Regions from separate parts of the Streptomyces sp. NPDC048612 genome, predicted to be linked through region 1. Evidence: riboswitches for the same ligand, from Rfam matches in the RefSeq annotation. Region 1 holds a riboswitch; each other region holds the start of a gene.
The links. A riboswitch is a leader RNA that binds a small molecule or an ion and turns the genes downstream of it on or off. The one in region 1 is predicted to bind cobalamin.
Positions count from the first base shown of each region.

Region 2: another riboswitch for cobalamin. It lies ahead of metE (5-methyltetrahydropteroyltriglutamate--homocysteine S-methyltransferase); the one in region 1 lies ahead of ACGFN2_RS12020 (prenyltransferase/squalene oxidase repeat-containing protein).
Region 3: another riboswitch for cobalamin. It lies ahead of ACGFN2_RS30700 (cobalamin biosynthesis protein); the one in region 1 lies ahead of ACGFN2_RS12020 (prenyltransferase/squalene oxidase repeat-containing protein).
Region 4: another riboswitch for cobalamin. It lies ahead of cobN (cobaltochelatase subunit CobN); the one in region 1 lies ahead of ACGFN2_RS12020 (prenyltransferase/squalene oxidase repeat-containing protein).

Region 1 covers NZ_JBICVV010000006.1:74,399-78,603, reverse strand. The annotation lists gene ACGFN2_RS12025 (SCO2322 family protein) at 1-462, opposite strand, end outside; gene ACGFN2_RS12020 (prenyltransferase/squalene oxidase repeat-containing protein) at 462-1,763, opposite strand; cobalamin riboswitch at 1,935-2,096, opposite strand; gene ACGFN2_RS12015 (MBL fold metallo-hydrolase) at 2,214-3,296, opposite strand; gene ACGFN2_RS12010 (aldehyde dehydrogenase) at 3,582-4,205, shown strand, end outside.
Region 2 covers NZ_JBICVV010000001.1:573,680-577,884, reverse strand. The annotation lists gene ACGFN2_RS02405 (M48 family metallopeptidase) at 1-1,353, shown strand, start outside; cobalamin riboswitch at 1,636-1,858, shown strand; gene metE (5-methyltetrahydropteroyltriglutamate--homocysteine S-methyltransferase) at 2,022-4,205, shown strand, end outside.
Region 3 covers NZ_JBICVV010000027.1:4,391-8,595, reverse strand. The annotation lists gene ACGFN2_RS30705 (cobyric acid synthase) at 1-1,121, opposite strand, end outside; gene ACGFN2_RS30700 (cobalamin biosynthesis protein) at 1,224-2,255, opposite strand; cobalamin riboswitch at 2,409-2,558, opposite strand; gene ACGFN2_RS30695 (hypothetical protein) at 2,827-3,063, opposite strand; gene ACGFN2_RS30690 (inorganic phosphate transporter) at 3,086-4,205, opposite strand, start outside.
Region 4 covers NZ_JBICVV010000012.1:199,568-203,772, forward strand. The annotation lists gene cobN (cobaltochelatase subunit CobN) at 1-2,008, opposite strand, end outside; cobalamin riboswitch at 2,046-2,173, opposite strand; gene ACGFN2_RS20470 (cobalamin biosynthesis protein CobG) at 2,351-3,799, shown strand; gene ACGFN2_RS20475 (precorrin-8X methylmutase) at 3,840-4,205, shown strand, end outside.

The DNA.
Region 1 (4,205 bases):
GATGGCGCACAGCAGGGCGTTGGCGTCATAGCGCAGCGGCCGGGCGACCGCCGCCAGCGCCTCGCCCGCCGAGGCGTCCTCCGGCACCCGCGCACACTCCGTCCTGGCCTTCGGCGGCCGCTCGCCGCCGGGCGCCTCCGCCGCGGTGCCGAAGTCCAGGACGACGCCGATCCGCTTGCGGCCGTCCTTGGCCGGGGTGCCGTGGCAGATCGCCTCGAAGTCGGCGGCCGCGCGCGGCTTTCCGGCCCCCGCGGAGTCGGCGCCGACGGTGAAGCGGAAGCCCGCGACCGCGCCGTCGGCCGGCCGCAGCGTGGCCGGCCCCTGGGTGGCGTACGCCCAGGAGCCGCCCTTGCCGTCCCAGAACGACCAGTAGCGGTACTCCTGCGCCTGCGCGGGCCCGGCGGCCAGGCCGGTGACCGTACCGGCCAGCAGCAGCGCCGCGGCCATCCTGGTGCCGCGCATCAGAGCTGGTTCTTCTTCCGGCCGCTCAGCAGGAAACCGATGCCGGCACCGATGGCGAGACCGACGCCGATGATCCACCAGATGCCGGAGCCGCCGCCCGAGGAGTCACCGTCCTTGTCGTCCTTCGCCGGTGCGGCGGCCGGCTTGGGGCCGGTGGCGTTGAGCGCGGCCACCAGGTCGGTGCCGCCGAAGGACCGCGGGTCGGTACCGGTGGCGTGCGCGGCCAGCACCAGCTGCGCGTACGCGGCGGGCCCGCTCTGCCCGGCCCAGTCCGCCGCGTTCTTCTCCAGCCACTTCAGCGGCTTCGCGGCGGCGGCACCGTGGCCACCGGCCGCCAGTGCCACCACGGCGTCCGCGGTGTTGCCGACGTCGGGCTGCTTCTCGGCGCCCGGCATCGCGGACAGCAGATGCTGCCCGTTCTTGTCGAGCTGCGCGACGAGATAGGCGGCGCCGCCCTCAGCGGCCTGCGACAGGTCGCCCTTGCCCGTCTTCTTGCCGGCGTCCTTGCAGTCCAGCGGCTTGACCGGGGTGTTCGCCCGGCCGTCGGCGGGCGCGACGACGAAGCCCTTGCCGAGCGCTCCGGTCGCGGCGGCCGCGGTGGCGTCGGCGTTCGGGGCGGCGCCCTTGAGCTGGAAGGTGAACGCGCCGCGCTCGCCCTCCTTCGCGTCGCAGCCCAGCTGGAAGGTGAGCAGCCCGTCGTCAGGGGACTTGCCGCCCTTCTTCGACGTCACGGACCGCGGCTTCTCGCCCGCCGCCGCGAGCGCGCCGATGACCACGGACGTGGAGTTGGCGTCGCTGGCCGAGCCGGGCACCGAGCTCCAGCCGCCGTCGTCGTTCTGCACCGACTTCAGCCAGCCCACGGCCTTGCGCACGGTGTCGCTCTGCCCGCCGAGTGCGGCCAGCGCCTGCACCGCGGCGGCCGTCTGGTTGGTGTCCCGCATGGTCTTGGCGTCACAGGCCTTGCCGGGGTCGGCACGGAAGGCGCTGAACGAGCCGTCGGCGCACTGCTGCTCGACCAGCCAGCGCACGGCGGACCCCGCGGGCCGCAGCCCCACCGTGTCCTGCGCCAGCAGCGCCAGCGACTGCCGCCAGACCCCGTCGTACTGGGGGTCCTTGCTGCCGTACAGGCCGTCCGGCAGCTTCTTCGGGGACGCGGACGGGGCGGCGTCGGCATACGCGGCGGGGGCAGCGGCCGCGCCCAGCACCACCGCGGCGGCCAGCGCCGTGGCGGCGCGGCGCGCCAGGAGGGCGACGGGGTGCGTCAGGGGGGCCTGGTGAGCCATGGAAGCCATGGGGGCCATCGGGTCGGTGCCTCTCGGGTCGGGTCGCGGCGATCTACGCAGCCACGCTCGGCCGGCCGCCCGCGCACCGATCCCTGGGGATCACGGGCGCGGTGGCACCGGGCTCAGCTCCGTATACCTCGACGGTGCCGCGCACCGGGCCGTCCCAGTGGCGGACGTTTCCGGTGGCGGGAGCCTTGGTCGTGCCCCCTCGGGTGCTCCGGCTCGTACGGCTGTCCCTGCCGGTCCAGCCGGCGCGGTACGGACGGGCCGTCCTCACGGTTGCGGGTCAGCGCCGGATTTCCACCGGCTTCCCCCGATCGGGTACGGATGAAGTTGTCCCGCACACCTTAACCGGCACCCGCAGGGCACTCGCTCGCACGTACGAGCCGCACCTGAGGGCGCGAGCCGGGGACCGGAGCGGAGGCCGCCCGGAACGCCACCCCAGACGCCGGGCCGGCCCGCCCGCCCTCACACCGCCCGGTACCGCACCGGACCGCTCCCCGGCACCGGCTCCGCGTGCCCCAGCTTCACCAGCCGGCGCAGATGTGCCTCGGCCTCCGAGACGGCGATGTTGCGGGACCCGTAAGGGATCTGCTCCCAGGGCCGGTTCCACTCCATGGCCACGGCGAGCTCCCAGACGGTGCGCGGTTCCCGGAGCAGGGCCCGCAGCCGGTCCAGCCGCTCCTGGTGGTGGGCGATCAGCGCGCGCACCCGGCCCCCGGCGTCGGTGAAGGCGTGCTGGTGGGCGGGCAGCACCTCGGCGGGGCCGAGCCGGCCGACGCGTTCGAGGGAGTCGAGGTAGTCGCCGAGCGGGTCGGTGCCCTCCGCCGCGTTCGCCGCGCCGTGCGGGCCGGGCGGAGCCCCTGCACTGTCCGGGGCCTCGTACAGGCCGATGTGCGGCGTGATGCCGGGCAGGAGGTGGTCGCCGGAGAACAGTCGGCCGAAACCGGGGGCCCGCGCCGAGGGGTGTGCCTCCTCCAGGTGGAGACACACATGGCCGGGGGTGTGGCCGGGCGTCCAGATGGCGCGCACCCGGCGGCCCGGCAGGTCGAGCAGTTCGCCGGGGTCGATACCGCGGTCCGGCAGCGCGGCCCGCAGTCCGGGCAGCTTCCGCCCGCCCCCGGTGGCGCGCGCCTTCCGCAGGGGTACCAGATGCTCGTCCGGTGCGCCCGCCGCCGTGAGTCTGGCGAGCAGGTAGTCGAGCCACTGGGCCGGTTCGGCCTCGCGGGTGCGGCGGACCACCGCGGTGTCGGCGGCGTGCATCGCGATCCAGGCGCCGGAGGCCTCCCGGACCTTCGCGGACAGCCCGTGGTGGTCGGGGTGATGGTGGGTGATCAGGACGCCGTGCAGGTCGGTGAGGGCGAACCCGCAGGCGGTGACGCCGGCGACGAGGGTGTCCCAGGAGTCCGGATCGTCCCATCCGGTGTCGACGAGCACCGGGCCGCGGTCGGTCTCCAGGAGGTGGACGAGGGTGTGGCCGAGCGGGTTGTCCGGGATGGGGACGGCGATGCTCCACACCCCGCCCTTGTGGTCGGTCACCTGCGCGGTCATCCCGGTCCCCTTCCGGTGCGGCATACACCCGGTACCCGGCCTCACTATAACTAGAACTGGTTTCAGGATGGCTTGAAGTTCCCCGTGCGCTCAGGGGAGTTGAGATGAGCGCGGCCCCGTGGACTCCTCCAACTAGAACTGGTATCAGTTCCTGATGCGGTGCAGCGGGCTGCGCCGCATCCGCACCGAAGCACCGTCAGCAAGCGCGTTCCGAGGCACAGCAGCAACCACAGGGAACCGGCAGGGCACGCCGGACGGGCGGCCCACCCGCGGGAGGCGGCAGCGATGAGCGACCTCGTCGAGCACGGCAAGCTCTACATAGGCGGTGAGTGGGCCGATCCGGCCGGCCGGGACACGATCGAGGTCGTCTCACCCCACACCGAACAGGTCATCGGCCGGGTCCCGCACGCCGCGCGGGCCGATGTCGACCGTGCGGTGACCGCGGCCCGTACGTCCTTCGCGTCCGGGGTGTGGGCGAACGCCCCGCTGGCGGACCGGATCGCGGTGGTGACCCGGATCAAGGACGCCTTCGCGGCCCGCAGCGAGGAGATCGCCAAGGTCATCAGCGCGGAGAACGGCACCCCGTTCACCTCCGGCGTCATGGTGCAGTCGCTGGCCGCGATGCTGGTGTGGGACGCGGCGCTCACGGTGGCCCGCGACTTCCCGTTCGAGGAGCGGCGCAGCGGGGTGCTGGGGCCGCTGCTGGTGCGCCGGGAGCCGGCCGGGGTGGTGGCCGCCGTGGTGCCGTGGAACGTCCCGCAGTTCACCGCCGCCGCCAAGCTCGCGCCCGCGCTGCTGGCCGGCTGCTCGGTGGTGCTGAAGGTGTCACCGGAGACCCCGCTGGACGCCTACCTGCTCGCGGAGATCGCGACCGAGGCGGGGCTGCCGCCGGGTGTGCTGTCGATCCTG
Region 2 (4,205 bases), on a different contig from region 1:
TCGGTCATGGAGTCCGCATGTGGCTGGCGGCCCGCCACGGCGTGGGCGCAGATGCGCTTTGTGGGGTCGTTCTCGCTGGCCGTGGGCTTCTTTGCGGTGACGATCGTCGCCCCGGCCGGGATCGTGGTCCGGGCAGCGCTCCGTGGACGTGGCAGCGAGCAGGCGGTCAGGCCCCGCTCGCCGGTATCGCACACGGACGTACCCGCATCCCGGCCCACGCGCAACGGCCCGGTCCTGGCCCTGGTGGCGGGCTGCGGGGCATGGGGCGTCCTGGCCGTGGCGCTCGCACGGGCATGGCTCCATGCCCGGCAACCAGCCGACCGGCACTCCTCATCCCGGCTGTGGTTCCAGTGGTTTCAGGACTCCCAGCTCTCGATCGCCTGCGCGCTGGTCCTCGCCGTGGCCACAGCCGCAGCGGTGGCATACGTCATCGTGGGGCGGCGCGGGCACCCCGTGCGCAACCGTGCGCTGATCACCATGAGCGCCGCGGGAGTCACCTCGCTGACCGGGCTCGTGACAGCGTTCGCCCTCACCGGCGCGGACGGCTGCGTACCGCCACTCGGCGTCCTGGCCGAAACCTGCGGCTGGCGGCCCGAGAAGAGCTGGCAGATCCTCCACGTCCTCGTCGTACCGAGCCTCATCGCCCTCGGCATCTGTGCGGTGAGCGCGCTCACCGTGGTGGCCGCCGCCTGGCACTGGAGGCGAGGAGGTGAGCCAGGGACATCCGCGCCCCACCGGCCGCCTGCGACGACGAACCGCATCTGGTGGCGACGCGCCTACCTGGCCCTGACCTGTGCGTTCGCACTCACCCTGTGCTCCGGCTGGTGGCAGCAGACGGCGCGCTCGAACGAGATGCTGTCGGCCGCTTTCCCCCGCTCACACGAGCCGGACCCCGGGCCGCCCTCCGGCGAGAAGGGTTCCCGCATGACGACTCGACAGCGCCTGGTCATCTGGCAGCTGAGCGGAGGCCTGGCCATGCAACGGGACTTCGCGGGAGACGTCAACGCCACGGGCTCCGCGCTGGCAAAGGCCGGTCAGGGAACGGGAGGGCTCGACCCGGCGCTCTTCCGCCCCTTGTGCGACCGCTGGATCGCCCACGGCCGCCGGGCCCTCGCCGTCGCGCCCGTCCCGGAACCGACCGCCCGGAAGCACTGGCGCAGGGCCGCCACACTCGCCGTGCAGGGCGGCTCACAGTGCCGCCAGGCGCTGGAGAAGGATGACGTCGATCTGTTCGGACGCGGCATCCTCGCCCTGCGCACGGCCCGGTACGAACTGGACGAAGTCCGATGGCGCTTCCGGCACTTCGGGGCCCCCGATCCGAACAGCCGGTCCGGCGGCGGGGTGGCGGATTAGGAGCCGTATTTCACCTCGCCGTACGGGCATCGGGCCCTCAGACCTCCCGCCCCGCCACCGGATACGGCACGAACCGGCTCCACCGAGGAGGAGCAGTTCCACTAGGACCTGTCGTCAAACTCCCGCCTGCCCCGCGGCCCGGCGCGCAGGTGCCGGCCGCCCCGTTTCCAGGTGAGGGCCGAACGGGTCGCCCTGGCGAGGGAGTTGCCGGCCTTCACTCCCCGGTGTCTCATGTCACATTCCGGTATGTGGTCAGAGGTGTCCGATACGGGGGCGGCGTTCTACGCTGGCCGGGCAACAGGTTCGCCCCGTCCGCCAGACGGGCCGCGTCGTAAGAGGGAACCCGGTGGGAATCCGGGACTGCCCCGCAGCGGTGAGTGGGAACGAACGCCGTCATACGCACTGGATCACGCGTCCGGGAAGCGACGGCCAGTAGGTGCCCGCCGGAGGTCTCCGGCAGGCGCGCCCGCGAGTCCGAAGACCTGCCCGTTGCCCGTGTGCGCCCCCGCGTGCACGGACATCCCGGTGACCTCGAGGGCAGGTCGGCGTTCTCACCAGGCGGTCCCGTGCGTGGCAGACGCACCGTGCTTCCGCCGGGTGTCCGTCACCCCTTCGCGTACCTCGTTCCGTCCCCGGGACCATGACACGTATTCGCGAAGGAGAATTCCGTGACAGCGAAGCCCGCAGCCGCGGCAGCACGGGCCACCGTGTACGGCTACCCCCGCCAGGGACAGCACCGCGAACTGAAGAAGGCCGTCGAGGGCTACTGGAAGGGCACGGTCGGCGCCGACGCGCTCCAGGAGACCGCCCGCACCCTCCGCCGTTCCCACTGGCAGCAGCTGGCCGGCGCCGGCCTCCACGAAGTGCCCACCGGTGACTTCTCGTACTACGACCATGTGCTGGACACCAGCGTCATGGTCGGTGCGGTCCCGGACCGCCACCGCGCCGCCGTCGCGGCCGACGCCCTCGACGGCTACTTCGCGATGGCGCGCGGCACCCAGGACGTGGCGCCGCTGGAGATGACCAAGTGGTTCGACACCAACTACCACTACCTGGTGCCCGAGCTGGGGCCGGACACCGTCTTCACCGCCGACTCCGGCAAGCAGGTCGCCGAGCTCGGGGAGGCCCTCGCCCTCGGTCTCACCGCCCGGCCGGTGCTCGTCGGACCGGTCACCTACCTCCTGTTGTCGAAGCCCGCCCCCGGCGTGGCCGCCGACTTCGAGCCGCTGACGCTCCTGGACCGGCTGCTGCCGGTCTACGCAGAGGTGCTCGCCGATCTGCGCGCCGCCGGAGCCGGGTGGGTGCAGCTCGACGAGCCCGCCCTCGTCCAGGACCGCAGCCCGGCCGAACTCAACGCCGCCGCGCGCGCCTACCGCGATCTGGGCGCCCTCACCGACCGCCCGCAGCTCCTGGTCGCCTCGTACTTCGACCGGCTCGGCGACGCGCTGCCCGTCCTGGCCAAGGCCCCGGTGGAGGGTCTGGCGCTCGACTTCACCGACGCGGCAGCGGCCAACCTCGACGCGCTGGCGGCGGTCGGCGGGCTGCCCGGCAAGCGCCTGGTGGCGGGCGTGGTCAACGGCCGCAACATCTGGATCAACGACCTGGAGAAGTCGCTGGCCACCCTCGGCACCCTGCTCGGCCTGGCCGAACGGGTCGATGTGGCCGCTTCCTGCTCGCTGCTGCACGTGCCGCTGGACGCCGCCGCCGAGCGCGACATCGACCCGCAGATCGTGCGCTGGCTGGCCTTCGCCAAGCAGAAGACCGCGGAGCTGGTGACCCTGGCCCGGGGCCTGACGCGGGGCACCGGCGCCATCGCCGCCGAACTCGCCGCGAACCGCGCCGACCTGGCCTCCCGGGCCGGCTCCGCCCTCACCCATGACCCGGCCGTCCGTGCGCGGGCCGCCGCCGTCACCGACGCCGACGGCCGCCGTGCGCAGCCGTACGCCGAGCGCGCCACGGCCCAGCGTGCGCACCTCGGCCTGCCGCTGCTGCCGACCACCACCATCGGCTCCTTCCCGCAGACCGCCGAACTGCGCGCCGCCCGCGCCGACCTGCGGGCCGGACGCCTGGACACCGCGGGCTACGAGGAGCGCATCAAGGCCGAGATCCGTGAGGTCCTCGCCTTCCAGGAGGAGGCCGGTCTGGACGTCCTGGTGCACGGTGAGCCCGAGCGCAACGACATGGTCCAGTACTTCGCCGAGCAGCTCACCGGCTACCTCGCCACCCGGCACGGCTGGGTGCAGTCCTACGGCACCCGCTACGTCCGCCCGCCGGTCCTGGCGGGTGACATCTCCCGGCCCGAGCCGATGACGGTGCGCTGGACCTCCTTCGCCCAGTCGCAGACCGGGCGCCCCGTCAAGGGCATGCTCACCGGGCCGGTCACCATGCTCGCCTGGTCCTTCGTCCGCGACGACCAGCCGCTCGGGGACACCGCCCGCCAGGTGGCGCTCGCCCTGCGCGACGAGGTCAACGCCCTGGAGGCGGCGGGCACTTCGGTCATCCAGGTCGACGAGCCCGCGCTGCGCGAGACGCTGCCGCTGCGGGCCACCGGCCACGCCGCGTACCTGGCCTGGGCCACCGAGGCGTTCCGCCTCTCCACCGGCGGGGTGCAGGACCGCACCCAGATCCACACGCACATGTGCTACGCGGAGTTCGGCGACATCGTGCAGGCCATCGACGACCTGGACGCGGACGTCATCAGCCTGGAGGCCGCCCGCTCCCATATGCAGGTCGCCGGGGAGCTGGCCGAGCACGGCTATCCGCGCGAGGCCGGGCCCGGTGTCTACGACATCCACTCCCCTCGTGTCCCGGACGCCGAGGAGGCGGCGGCCCTCCTGCGCAAGGGACTTGCG
Region 3 (4,205 bases), on a different contig from region 1:
ACCTCGTCCTCGATGCGCTCGCCCAGCATCTGGAAGCCGCCGCAGATGCCCAGCACCGGGCGGCCCTCGGCGGCCCGCCGGGCGACCGCGTCCGCCAGCCCGCGCTCCCGCAGCCAGGCCAGCGCCCGGACCGTGCCCCGGGTCCCCGGCAGCACCACCAGGTCCGCGTCGGCCAGCTCCTCGGCGCGGTCCACGAACCGCACCACCACGCCCGGTTCGGCGGCCAGCGCGTCCACATCCGTGAAGTTCGACATCAGCGGTACGGCACAGACCGCCACCCGCAGCACATCCGCCCCGTGCGGCGGGGCCACCACGCTCTCGCGCACCGCGCCGCGCAGCGACACCCGCAGGCCGTCCTCCTCGTCGATGCCGAGCCCGTGCGCGAACGGCAGCACGCCCAGCGTCCGCCGCCCCGTGAGGCCGCGCAGCATCTCCAGCCCCGGCTCCAGCAGCGTCACATCGCCCCGGAACTTGTTGACCAAATAGCCCGCGACCAGCGCCTGGTCCTCCTCGGACAGCAGCGCGGTGGTGCCGAAGAACGAGGCGAACACCCCGCCGCGGTCGATGTCACCGACCACGACCACCGGGATGCGGGCGGCCCGTGCGATACCCATGTTCACGATGTCGGTACGCCGCAGATTGATCTCGGCGGGGCTGCCGGCACCCTCACAGATCACCGCGTCATGGGTGCGCCGCAGCTCCTGGAGGCAGTCCGTGACCGTGCCGAGCAACTGCTCCTGCCTGCCCGCGTGGTAGCCGCGGGCGCTCAGCTCGCCCACCGGCTTCCCCAGCAGCACCACCTGGCTGCTGCGGTCGCTGCCCGGCTTGAGCAGCACCGGGTTCATCAGCGCGGTCGGCTCCACCCGCGCCGCGGCGGCCTGCATCGCCTGGGCCCGCCCGATCTCCGCGCCCTCGCGGGTGACGAACGAGTTCAGCGACATGTTCTGTGCCTTGAAGGGCGCCACCTTGACGCCCTGCCGGACCAGCCAGCGGCAGATGCCCGCCGTCACCACGCTCTTGCCGGCGTCGGACGTCGTCCCGGCCACCAACAAGCCACCGCCGAGGGCCCCGCCCGAACCACCGCCGACCGCCCCGCCGGCTGCCTTCCACCGCCCGTTCACCGGGTCCTCCTCCCGTTCACCGGGTCCTCCTCCTGAGCTTCGGGTCACTACACCCGCCCACCCCCCGAAGGGGGGTGGGCGGCGGGGAAAAAACGGACGGCCTCATACCGGACCCGCCCCACGCCCACGCCCACGCCCGCGCCCCCCGGCTCCCCGAGCCACCGCCGCCCGCGCAGCGCCGCCCGCCACGCGCGCCGCCACCGTCGTCACCAGCGCCAGCGCGCTCACCCGGCGGGAGAGCCGCACCGCCCGCCCGATGTCGTCCACCGCCACCGGCGGCGCCGCGCCGTTGAGCACCGGACGGTGCTCCACCCGCCCGCCGTACGCCAGCGTGCCGCCCAGCCGTACGCCCAGCGCGCCCGCGAACGACGCCTCCACCGGGCCCGCGTTGGGGCTCGGGTGCGCAGCGCCGTCCGCCCGCCAGGCCCGCAGCGCACCGCGCCGGTCGGGGCCCGCGAGCACGGTCAGCGCGGCGGTCAGGCGGGAGCCGGGCCAGCCGGCGAGATCGTCGAGCCGGGCCGCGGCCCAGCCGAAACGGCGGTAGCGCGCCGACTTGTGGCCCACCATCGCGTCCAGGGTGTTCACCGCCCGGAACGCCACCAGGCCGGGCACCCCGCCCAGCGCGCCCCACACCAGGGCGCCCACCACCGCGTCGGAGGTGTTCTCGGCGACCGACTCCACCACCGCACGGGCCATCTGCGGCCCGTCCAGCACTTGCGGATCGCGCCCGCACAGATGCGGCAGCCGCTCCCGCGCCACGTCCAGGTCACCCGCTGCCAGCGCCCCGCCGACGGCCCGCGCCTCCCGGCCCAGCGAGGTGCCGCCCAGCACGGCCCAGACCGTCGCCGCGGTCAGCGCGACCCCGGCGCCACCACGGAGCGACAGCGAAGAAGCGGAAGCCGAGCCCCGCACGGCGCGCTGCAGCAGCGCGGCAGCGGCGGCGGCACCGCCCGCGCACAGCACGGCGTGCGCCGCCCCGTAGCCGCGGTGGTCGCGCCACAGCCGGCGCTCGACGGCGCCCGCCGCCCGGCCGAACGCGGCCACCGGATGGCCACGCCGCGGATCTGCCGCGATCAGGTCGGTGAGAAAGCCGAGGGCCGCGCCGCACGCGTATCCCGCGTGTTCGCCGCGCACCGGATCAGGCCGTTGCCAGGGCGTGTCCGTGATGTCCCGCCCGGCCTCGAAGGAACCCTGCGGCGGTGGGCAGAGAGGATCTCGACGGGCAGCCGGGCATGGCGGTATGTCCTCACTCAGGGTCCGCGCCCTGGCTCGACGTGACGGCGACAAGAGTCTCCTGGCTCCCGGATCGGCGTGTCCTCCGGCCTTCCAGTCCCGCGTACGTCGATCACGTGTGCGCGGCGGACCGTGGCCCTCGTCGGAGGAACGCTCCCCGGTGACAGTGGCGGGACCGCGCCGGATTCACACCGGACTTCCTCAGCTGTCGCCGAATGGCTCCGGCAGTCCACCACGCACCGCGAATGCCCGTCAACTCACCCTTGACCTGCGACGCTGCCCTGTGGCAGGCGCTGTGGCGCACACCACAGCGCGACGGCGACGTCATCGGCGGCCGCCCGCACGCCCTCTGATCCCGCATCACCGTCCGCTGCGCGCCGGCCGGGGCGGCCCACGGACGAGGCGCCCGGCGGACGACGGCTGCTGCCGCGGTCCGCCGGACGCCTCGTCCGGTCCGTCGTGTCCGGCTGTGTCAGCCGGCGACGATCAGATAGATGCCGTAGGCCACCGCGACCGCGCAGAGCGCGAAGGCGGCCATCGCGCCGGCCCGTGCACCGGTGCCCGGTACGGCGACCGCGGCCGCCGCACCCCCGTGGCCGGTCTTGCGGGACGTACCGGCGATGCCGACGGTGAACAGGCCCACGATCCCGACCGTCACACCGAGGGTGACGCCGAAGACCTGGCCGAGAGCTGCCCAGTCGATGCTCATGGAGTTCCTTACGTGATGACAGCTAGCGGGTGACCGTCGCGGCCTTGGCGCGCGGGGTGGTGGGAGCCTCGGCCGCCGGTGCGTCGGCGGTCTCCGGGGCGTCTGCTCCCGGGGCCTGCTGGCCGGCCGGGGGCGGGGAGACGGTGCGCAGCGCGGCGGTGACCACGCCCGCCGGCTCCGCTGCCGGGGCTTCGTTGACGTTGGTGTGGTCGACCGGCTTGCGCCGGGAGGCGGCCCAGATCGCGCCGCAGATGCCGAGTCCGAGGACCGCCACCGCCGCCACGCCCCAGTCGCCCTGTCCGGCCAGGAACGCGGCACCCGCCGCGACCGCACCGGCGGCCGGCAGCGTCAGGCCCCAGGCGAGGACCATCCGGCCGGCCGTGGACCAGCGCACCACGCCGCCCTTGCGGCCCAGTCCGGAGCCCATCACGGAGCCCGAGCAGACCTGGGTGGTGGAGAGCGCGAAGCCGAGGTGGGAGGAGGCCAGGATGGTGGCCGCGGCGCCGGTCTGGGCGGCGAAGCCCTGCGGCGGCTGGATGTCGGTGATGCCCTTGCCCATCGTGCGGATGATCCGCCAGCCGCCCAGGTAGGTGCCGAGCGCGATGGCGAGACCGGCCGAGGCGATGACCCACAGCGGCGGGTCGGCGTGCGGGGCGACCACCCCGCCGGTGATCAGCGCGAGCGTGATCACACCCATCGTCTTCTGCGCGTCGTTGGTGCCGTGGGCGAGGGAGACCAGGGCGGCGGAGGCGATCTGGCCCGCGCGGTAGCCCTTGGCGGTGTCCGCCTCGTCGCGGTTGCGGGTCAGCCGGTAGGTGAGCCGGGTCGCCGCCATCGCGGCCAGGCCGGCGACGACCGGGGCGGCCACCGCGGGGATCAGGACCTTCATCACGACGGCGTCACCGTGTACGCCGTTCGTGCCGACGGACACCAGGGTCGCGCCGATCAGACCTCCGAAGAGGGCGTGGGAGGAGCTGGAGGGGAGACCGGCGAGCCAGGTCAGCAGGTTCCAGACGATCGCGCCGACCAGGCCGGCGAAGATGACCTCTGGTCTGATGCCGGCGCCTTCGTCGATGATCCCCCCGGAGATGGTCTTGGCCACCTCCACGGACAGGAACGCGCCGACGAGGTTGAGGACTGCC
Region 4 (4,205 bases), on a different contig from region 1:
CGTCACGGATCTGGGCGTCCTTGACCTCGCACAGCCAGCCGTCGACGTGCAGCAGGAAGTCGTCGAAGCCGTCGTCGTCGGGGCGTTCGTCCATCCCCAGGTCGTGGTCGAGCTTGGCGGCCTGGATCAGCGTCCAGATCTGGGCGCGGATGGCGGGCAGCTTCGCCGGGTCCATCGCGGAGATCGACGCGTACTCGTCGAGGAGCTGCTCCAGGCGCGCGATGTCGCCGTAGGACTCGGCGCGGGCCATCGGCGGGACGAGGTGGTCGACGAGGGTGGCGTGCACCCGGCGCTTGGCCTGGGTGCCCTCGCCCGGGTCGTTGACCAGGAAGGGGTAGACGAGCGGCAGGTCACCGAGCGCGGCGTCCGGGCCGCAGGCCGCGGACAGCCCCGCGTTCTTGCCGGGCAGCCACTCCAGGTTGCCGTGCTTGCCCAGGTGAACCATGGCGTCCGCGCCGAAGCCACCGTCCTCGGCGGAGGCCGCGATCCAGCGGTACGCCGCCAAGTAGTGGTGCGAGGGCGGCAGATCGGGGTCGTGGTAGATCGCGATCGGGTTCTCGCCGAAGCCGCGCGGCGGCTGGATGAGGACCAGCAGATTGCCGCGGCGCAGCGCGGCCAGCACGATGTCGCCGTCGGGGTTGCGGCTGCGGTCGACGAACATCTCGCCGGGCGGCGGCCCCCAGTGCTCCTCGACGGAGTCCCGCAGCTCCTGCGGCAGCGTGGCGTACCAGCGCTTGTAGTCGGCGGCCGGGATACGGACCGGGTTGCGGGCGAGCTGCTCCTCGGTGAGCCACTCCTGGTCGTGGCCGCCGGCCTCGATGAGGGCGTAGATCAGCTCGTCCCCGTCGCCGGACTCCAGGCCCGGGACCGGCTCGGCGCTCTCGTCGCCGAAGTCGTAGCCGTCCGCCCGGAGTCGGCGCAGCAGCGCCACGGCACTGGCCGGGGTGTCCAGGCCGACCGCGTTGCCGATCCGGGAGTGCTTGGTCGGGTAGGCGGACAGCACCAGCGCGAGGCGCTTCTCCGCGGCCGGGATGTGGCGCAGCCGGGCGTGCCGGACGGCGATCCCGGCGACCCGGGCGGCGCGCTCGGGGTCGGCGACGTAGACCGGCAGCCCGTCCTCGTCGACCTCCTTGAAGGAGAACGGCACGGTGATCAGCCGGCCGTCGAACTCGGGCACCGCGATCTGCGAGGCGGCGTCCAGCGGCGACAGCCCCTCGTCGTTCTCCTCCCAGGCGCTGCGCGGCCCGGTCAGGCACAGGGCCTGCAGGATCGGGACGTCCAGGGCGGCCAGCGCGCCCGCGTCCCAGGACTCGTCGTCGCCCCCGGCGGAGGCGTCGGCCGGCTTGCTGCCGCCCGCCGCGAGGACCGTGGTGACCAGGGCGTCGGCACTCCCCAGCGCCTCGATCAGCTCCGGCTCGGGGGCCCGGAGGGAGGCGACGAACAGCGGCCGGGCGCGTCCGCCGGCCGTCTCGATCTGCTCGCACAGGGTCCGTACGAAGGCGGTGTTGCCGCTCATGTGGTGGGCGCGGTAGTAGAGCACGGCGACCAGCGGGCCGCTCTCGTTGCGGCCTTCCCAGTCCAGCGGGCCCCAGGACGGGGCGGGCTCCGGCGGCTCGAAGCCGTGGCCGGTCAGCAGCACCGTGTCGGAGAGGAAGCGGGCGAGCTGGTCGAGGTTGGCGGGGCCGCCGTGCGCGAGGTAGGCGTGCGCCTCGGCCGCGATGCCGACCGGGACCGTCGACTGCTCCATGAGCTGGGCGTCGGGGGCCTGTTCACCGGTGAGCACGACGACCGGCCGGTGCTGGTCCTCGGCGAGCAGCACCTCCAGCCCTTCCTCCCAGGCCCGGATGCCGCCGAGGAGGCGTACGACGACGAGGTCGGTGCCCTCCAGCAGCGCGGGGAGTTCGGCGACGTCGAGCCGCGCAGGGTTGGCGAGCCGGTACGGCACGGGGCCCGTGGCCGCGCGGGCGCTGAGCAGGTCGGTGTCGGAGGTCGACAGCAGCAGAAGCATGCGAGCGCAGGCCTTCCTCGGGGTATCCGCGCCCCGGGTGGTCGTAGGGACGGCAGGAGTTCCTGGCTCACCCGGCGTCTGCCGGGCTCACAGTGGCGGGACCGCGCCGGATTTTCACCGGGCTTCCTCCCCAAGGCCGTAGGGCCCTGCGCCGTCGCTGGCGTCGGTGGGCCGTCCGACCCACCGACCTGCATAGTAAGGGCTGCGGCCGAGCGAGGTAAGCGGGCCTCCGGACCGGCCCCGCGGCGACGGGGGCGCGCCCCCGGTACCCGTGTCCGGGCCGGGTGCCCGGCCGGCTCCGGCCCGGATGGGTCACCCGCCTCCGTGGGTATGCTCGCGGCCATGCCGCCCTCCCCCTCGCTACGGCCCCAAGGCGCCGAACCGCCCATACGGGACCGCGGTGACGCCTGCCCGGGAGCGCTGCGGCTGCACTCCGCCGCCGACGGTCACCTCGCCCGAGTGCGGTTGCCCGCCGGAGATTTGACGGTGCGTCAGGCGGAGACGCTGGCCGATGCCGCCGGCCGGCTCGGCGACGGCCGGCTCTCGCTCACCTCCCGCGGCAACGCGGAACTCCGCGGCCTCCCGGAGAGCTGCGGGGGACAGCTCGCCGCGCTGCTGCGCGACGCCGGTCTGCTGCCCTCCGAGCGCCACGAACGCATCCGCAACATCCTCGCCTCCCCGCTCGCCGGACTGGACCGGCACACCGCCGCTGACGTGCGGTTGTGGGCCCGTGAGCTGGACGGACTGCTCTGCGCGAGCGAGTCCGCGACCGCGCTGTCGGGGCGCTTCCTCTTCGTCCTGGACGACGGGCGGGGCGATGTGGCGGCGCTCGGCGGCGATGTGAGCTTGGTCGCAGAAGCGGCCGGGCCCGGGGCGCCGACGGCACACGAGGACGCGTCCGGCGCCGGGCGCCCGGCCGGGTCCGGAGCCACCGCCCTGCTCCGGGTCGGCGACGATCCGGACGCGCTGCGGATCGCCGGCCCGGACGCCCCGCGCGCCGCGCTCACCGCCGCCGAGGCCTTCCTGACCGCCGCCGGATCGAGCGGCAGCGGCGCCTGGCGGATACGTGAACTCCCGGACGGCCACGGCCTGACCGCCCGCACCGTCGCGGACCGGCTGCACGCGGCCGGTATCGGGGCGGTGCTGGTGGCCGGGACCGCGGCGGGGACGCACACCGCGGCCGCCGACTCCTCCGCTCCCGGCGTCGTCGAGGGCCGCGACGGGGCCCGCGCGCTCTCCGTGCTCGCGCCGCTGGGGCGGCTGTCGGTCGCACAGTGGCGGCTGCTGACCGCCATCGCCGCCGAGGACGGTGCGGGCGCGCTCCGCCTCACGCCCTGGCGCGGCATCGTCGTCCCGGGGCTGTCCGCCGCGACGGCGGCCGCCCGCCTGCGTGAGCTGTCCGCCGCCGGGCTGGTCACCGCCCCGGACTCCCCCTGGCACCGCATCGGCGCCTGCACCGGCCGCCCCGGCTGCGCCAAGTCCCGTACCGACGTACGGGCGGACGCGACGGCCGCGGTCACGGCGGGCACCCCCGTGCCCGGCCCCGGCCCCGTCTCCGCCGCCCGCCCCGGCCCCGGCGAACCGGAACCGGCCGACGCCGCTCTCCGGCACCTCCCCGTGTACTGGTCCGGCTGCGAACGCCGCTGCGGCCATCCGCACGGCGCCTGGGTCGACGTGCTGGCGACGGCGGAGGGCTACCGGGTCTCGGTCGTACGGCCGGAGACCGCGCCCGCCCCGCACCCCGCACCGCCGGCGGCACCCTCCGCTGCTCCGTCCCCCGCCACCTCATGAACCGCCCCCGACCCACGGCTCCATGCCCCACCTCAGCTCCATGCCCCACCTCCACCACCGCCCCGTACCCGACAACACCGAGGCCACAGTGACCGCGTTCGACTACGAGAAGGACGGTGCGGCGATCTACCGCCAGTCCTTCGCCACCATCCGCGCCGAGGCGGACCTCGCCGGCCTGCCCGCCGACGTCAGCCGGGTCGCGGTCCGGATGATCCACGCCTGCGGCATGGTCGACCTGGTACGCGACCTGGCCTTCACCCCCGAGGTCGTGGCCCGCGGCCGCGCGGCGCTGCACGCCGGTGCGCCGATCCTCTGCGACGCCAACATGGTGGCCAGCGGCGTCACCCGGAAGCGGCTGCCGGCCGGCAACGAGGTCCTGTGCACCCTCACCGACCCATCGGTCCCT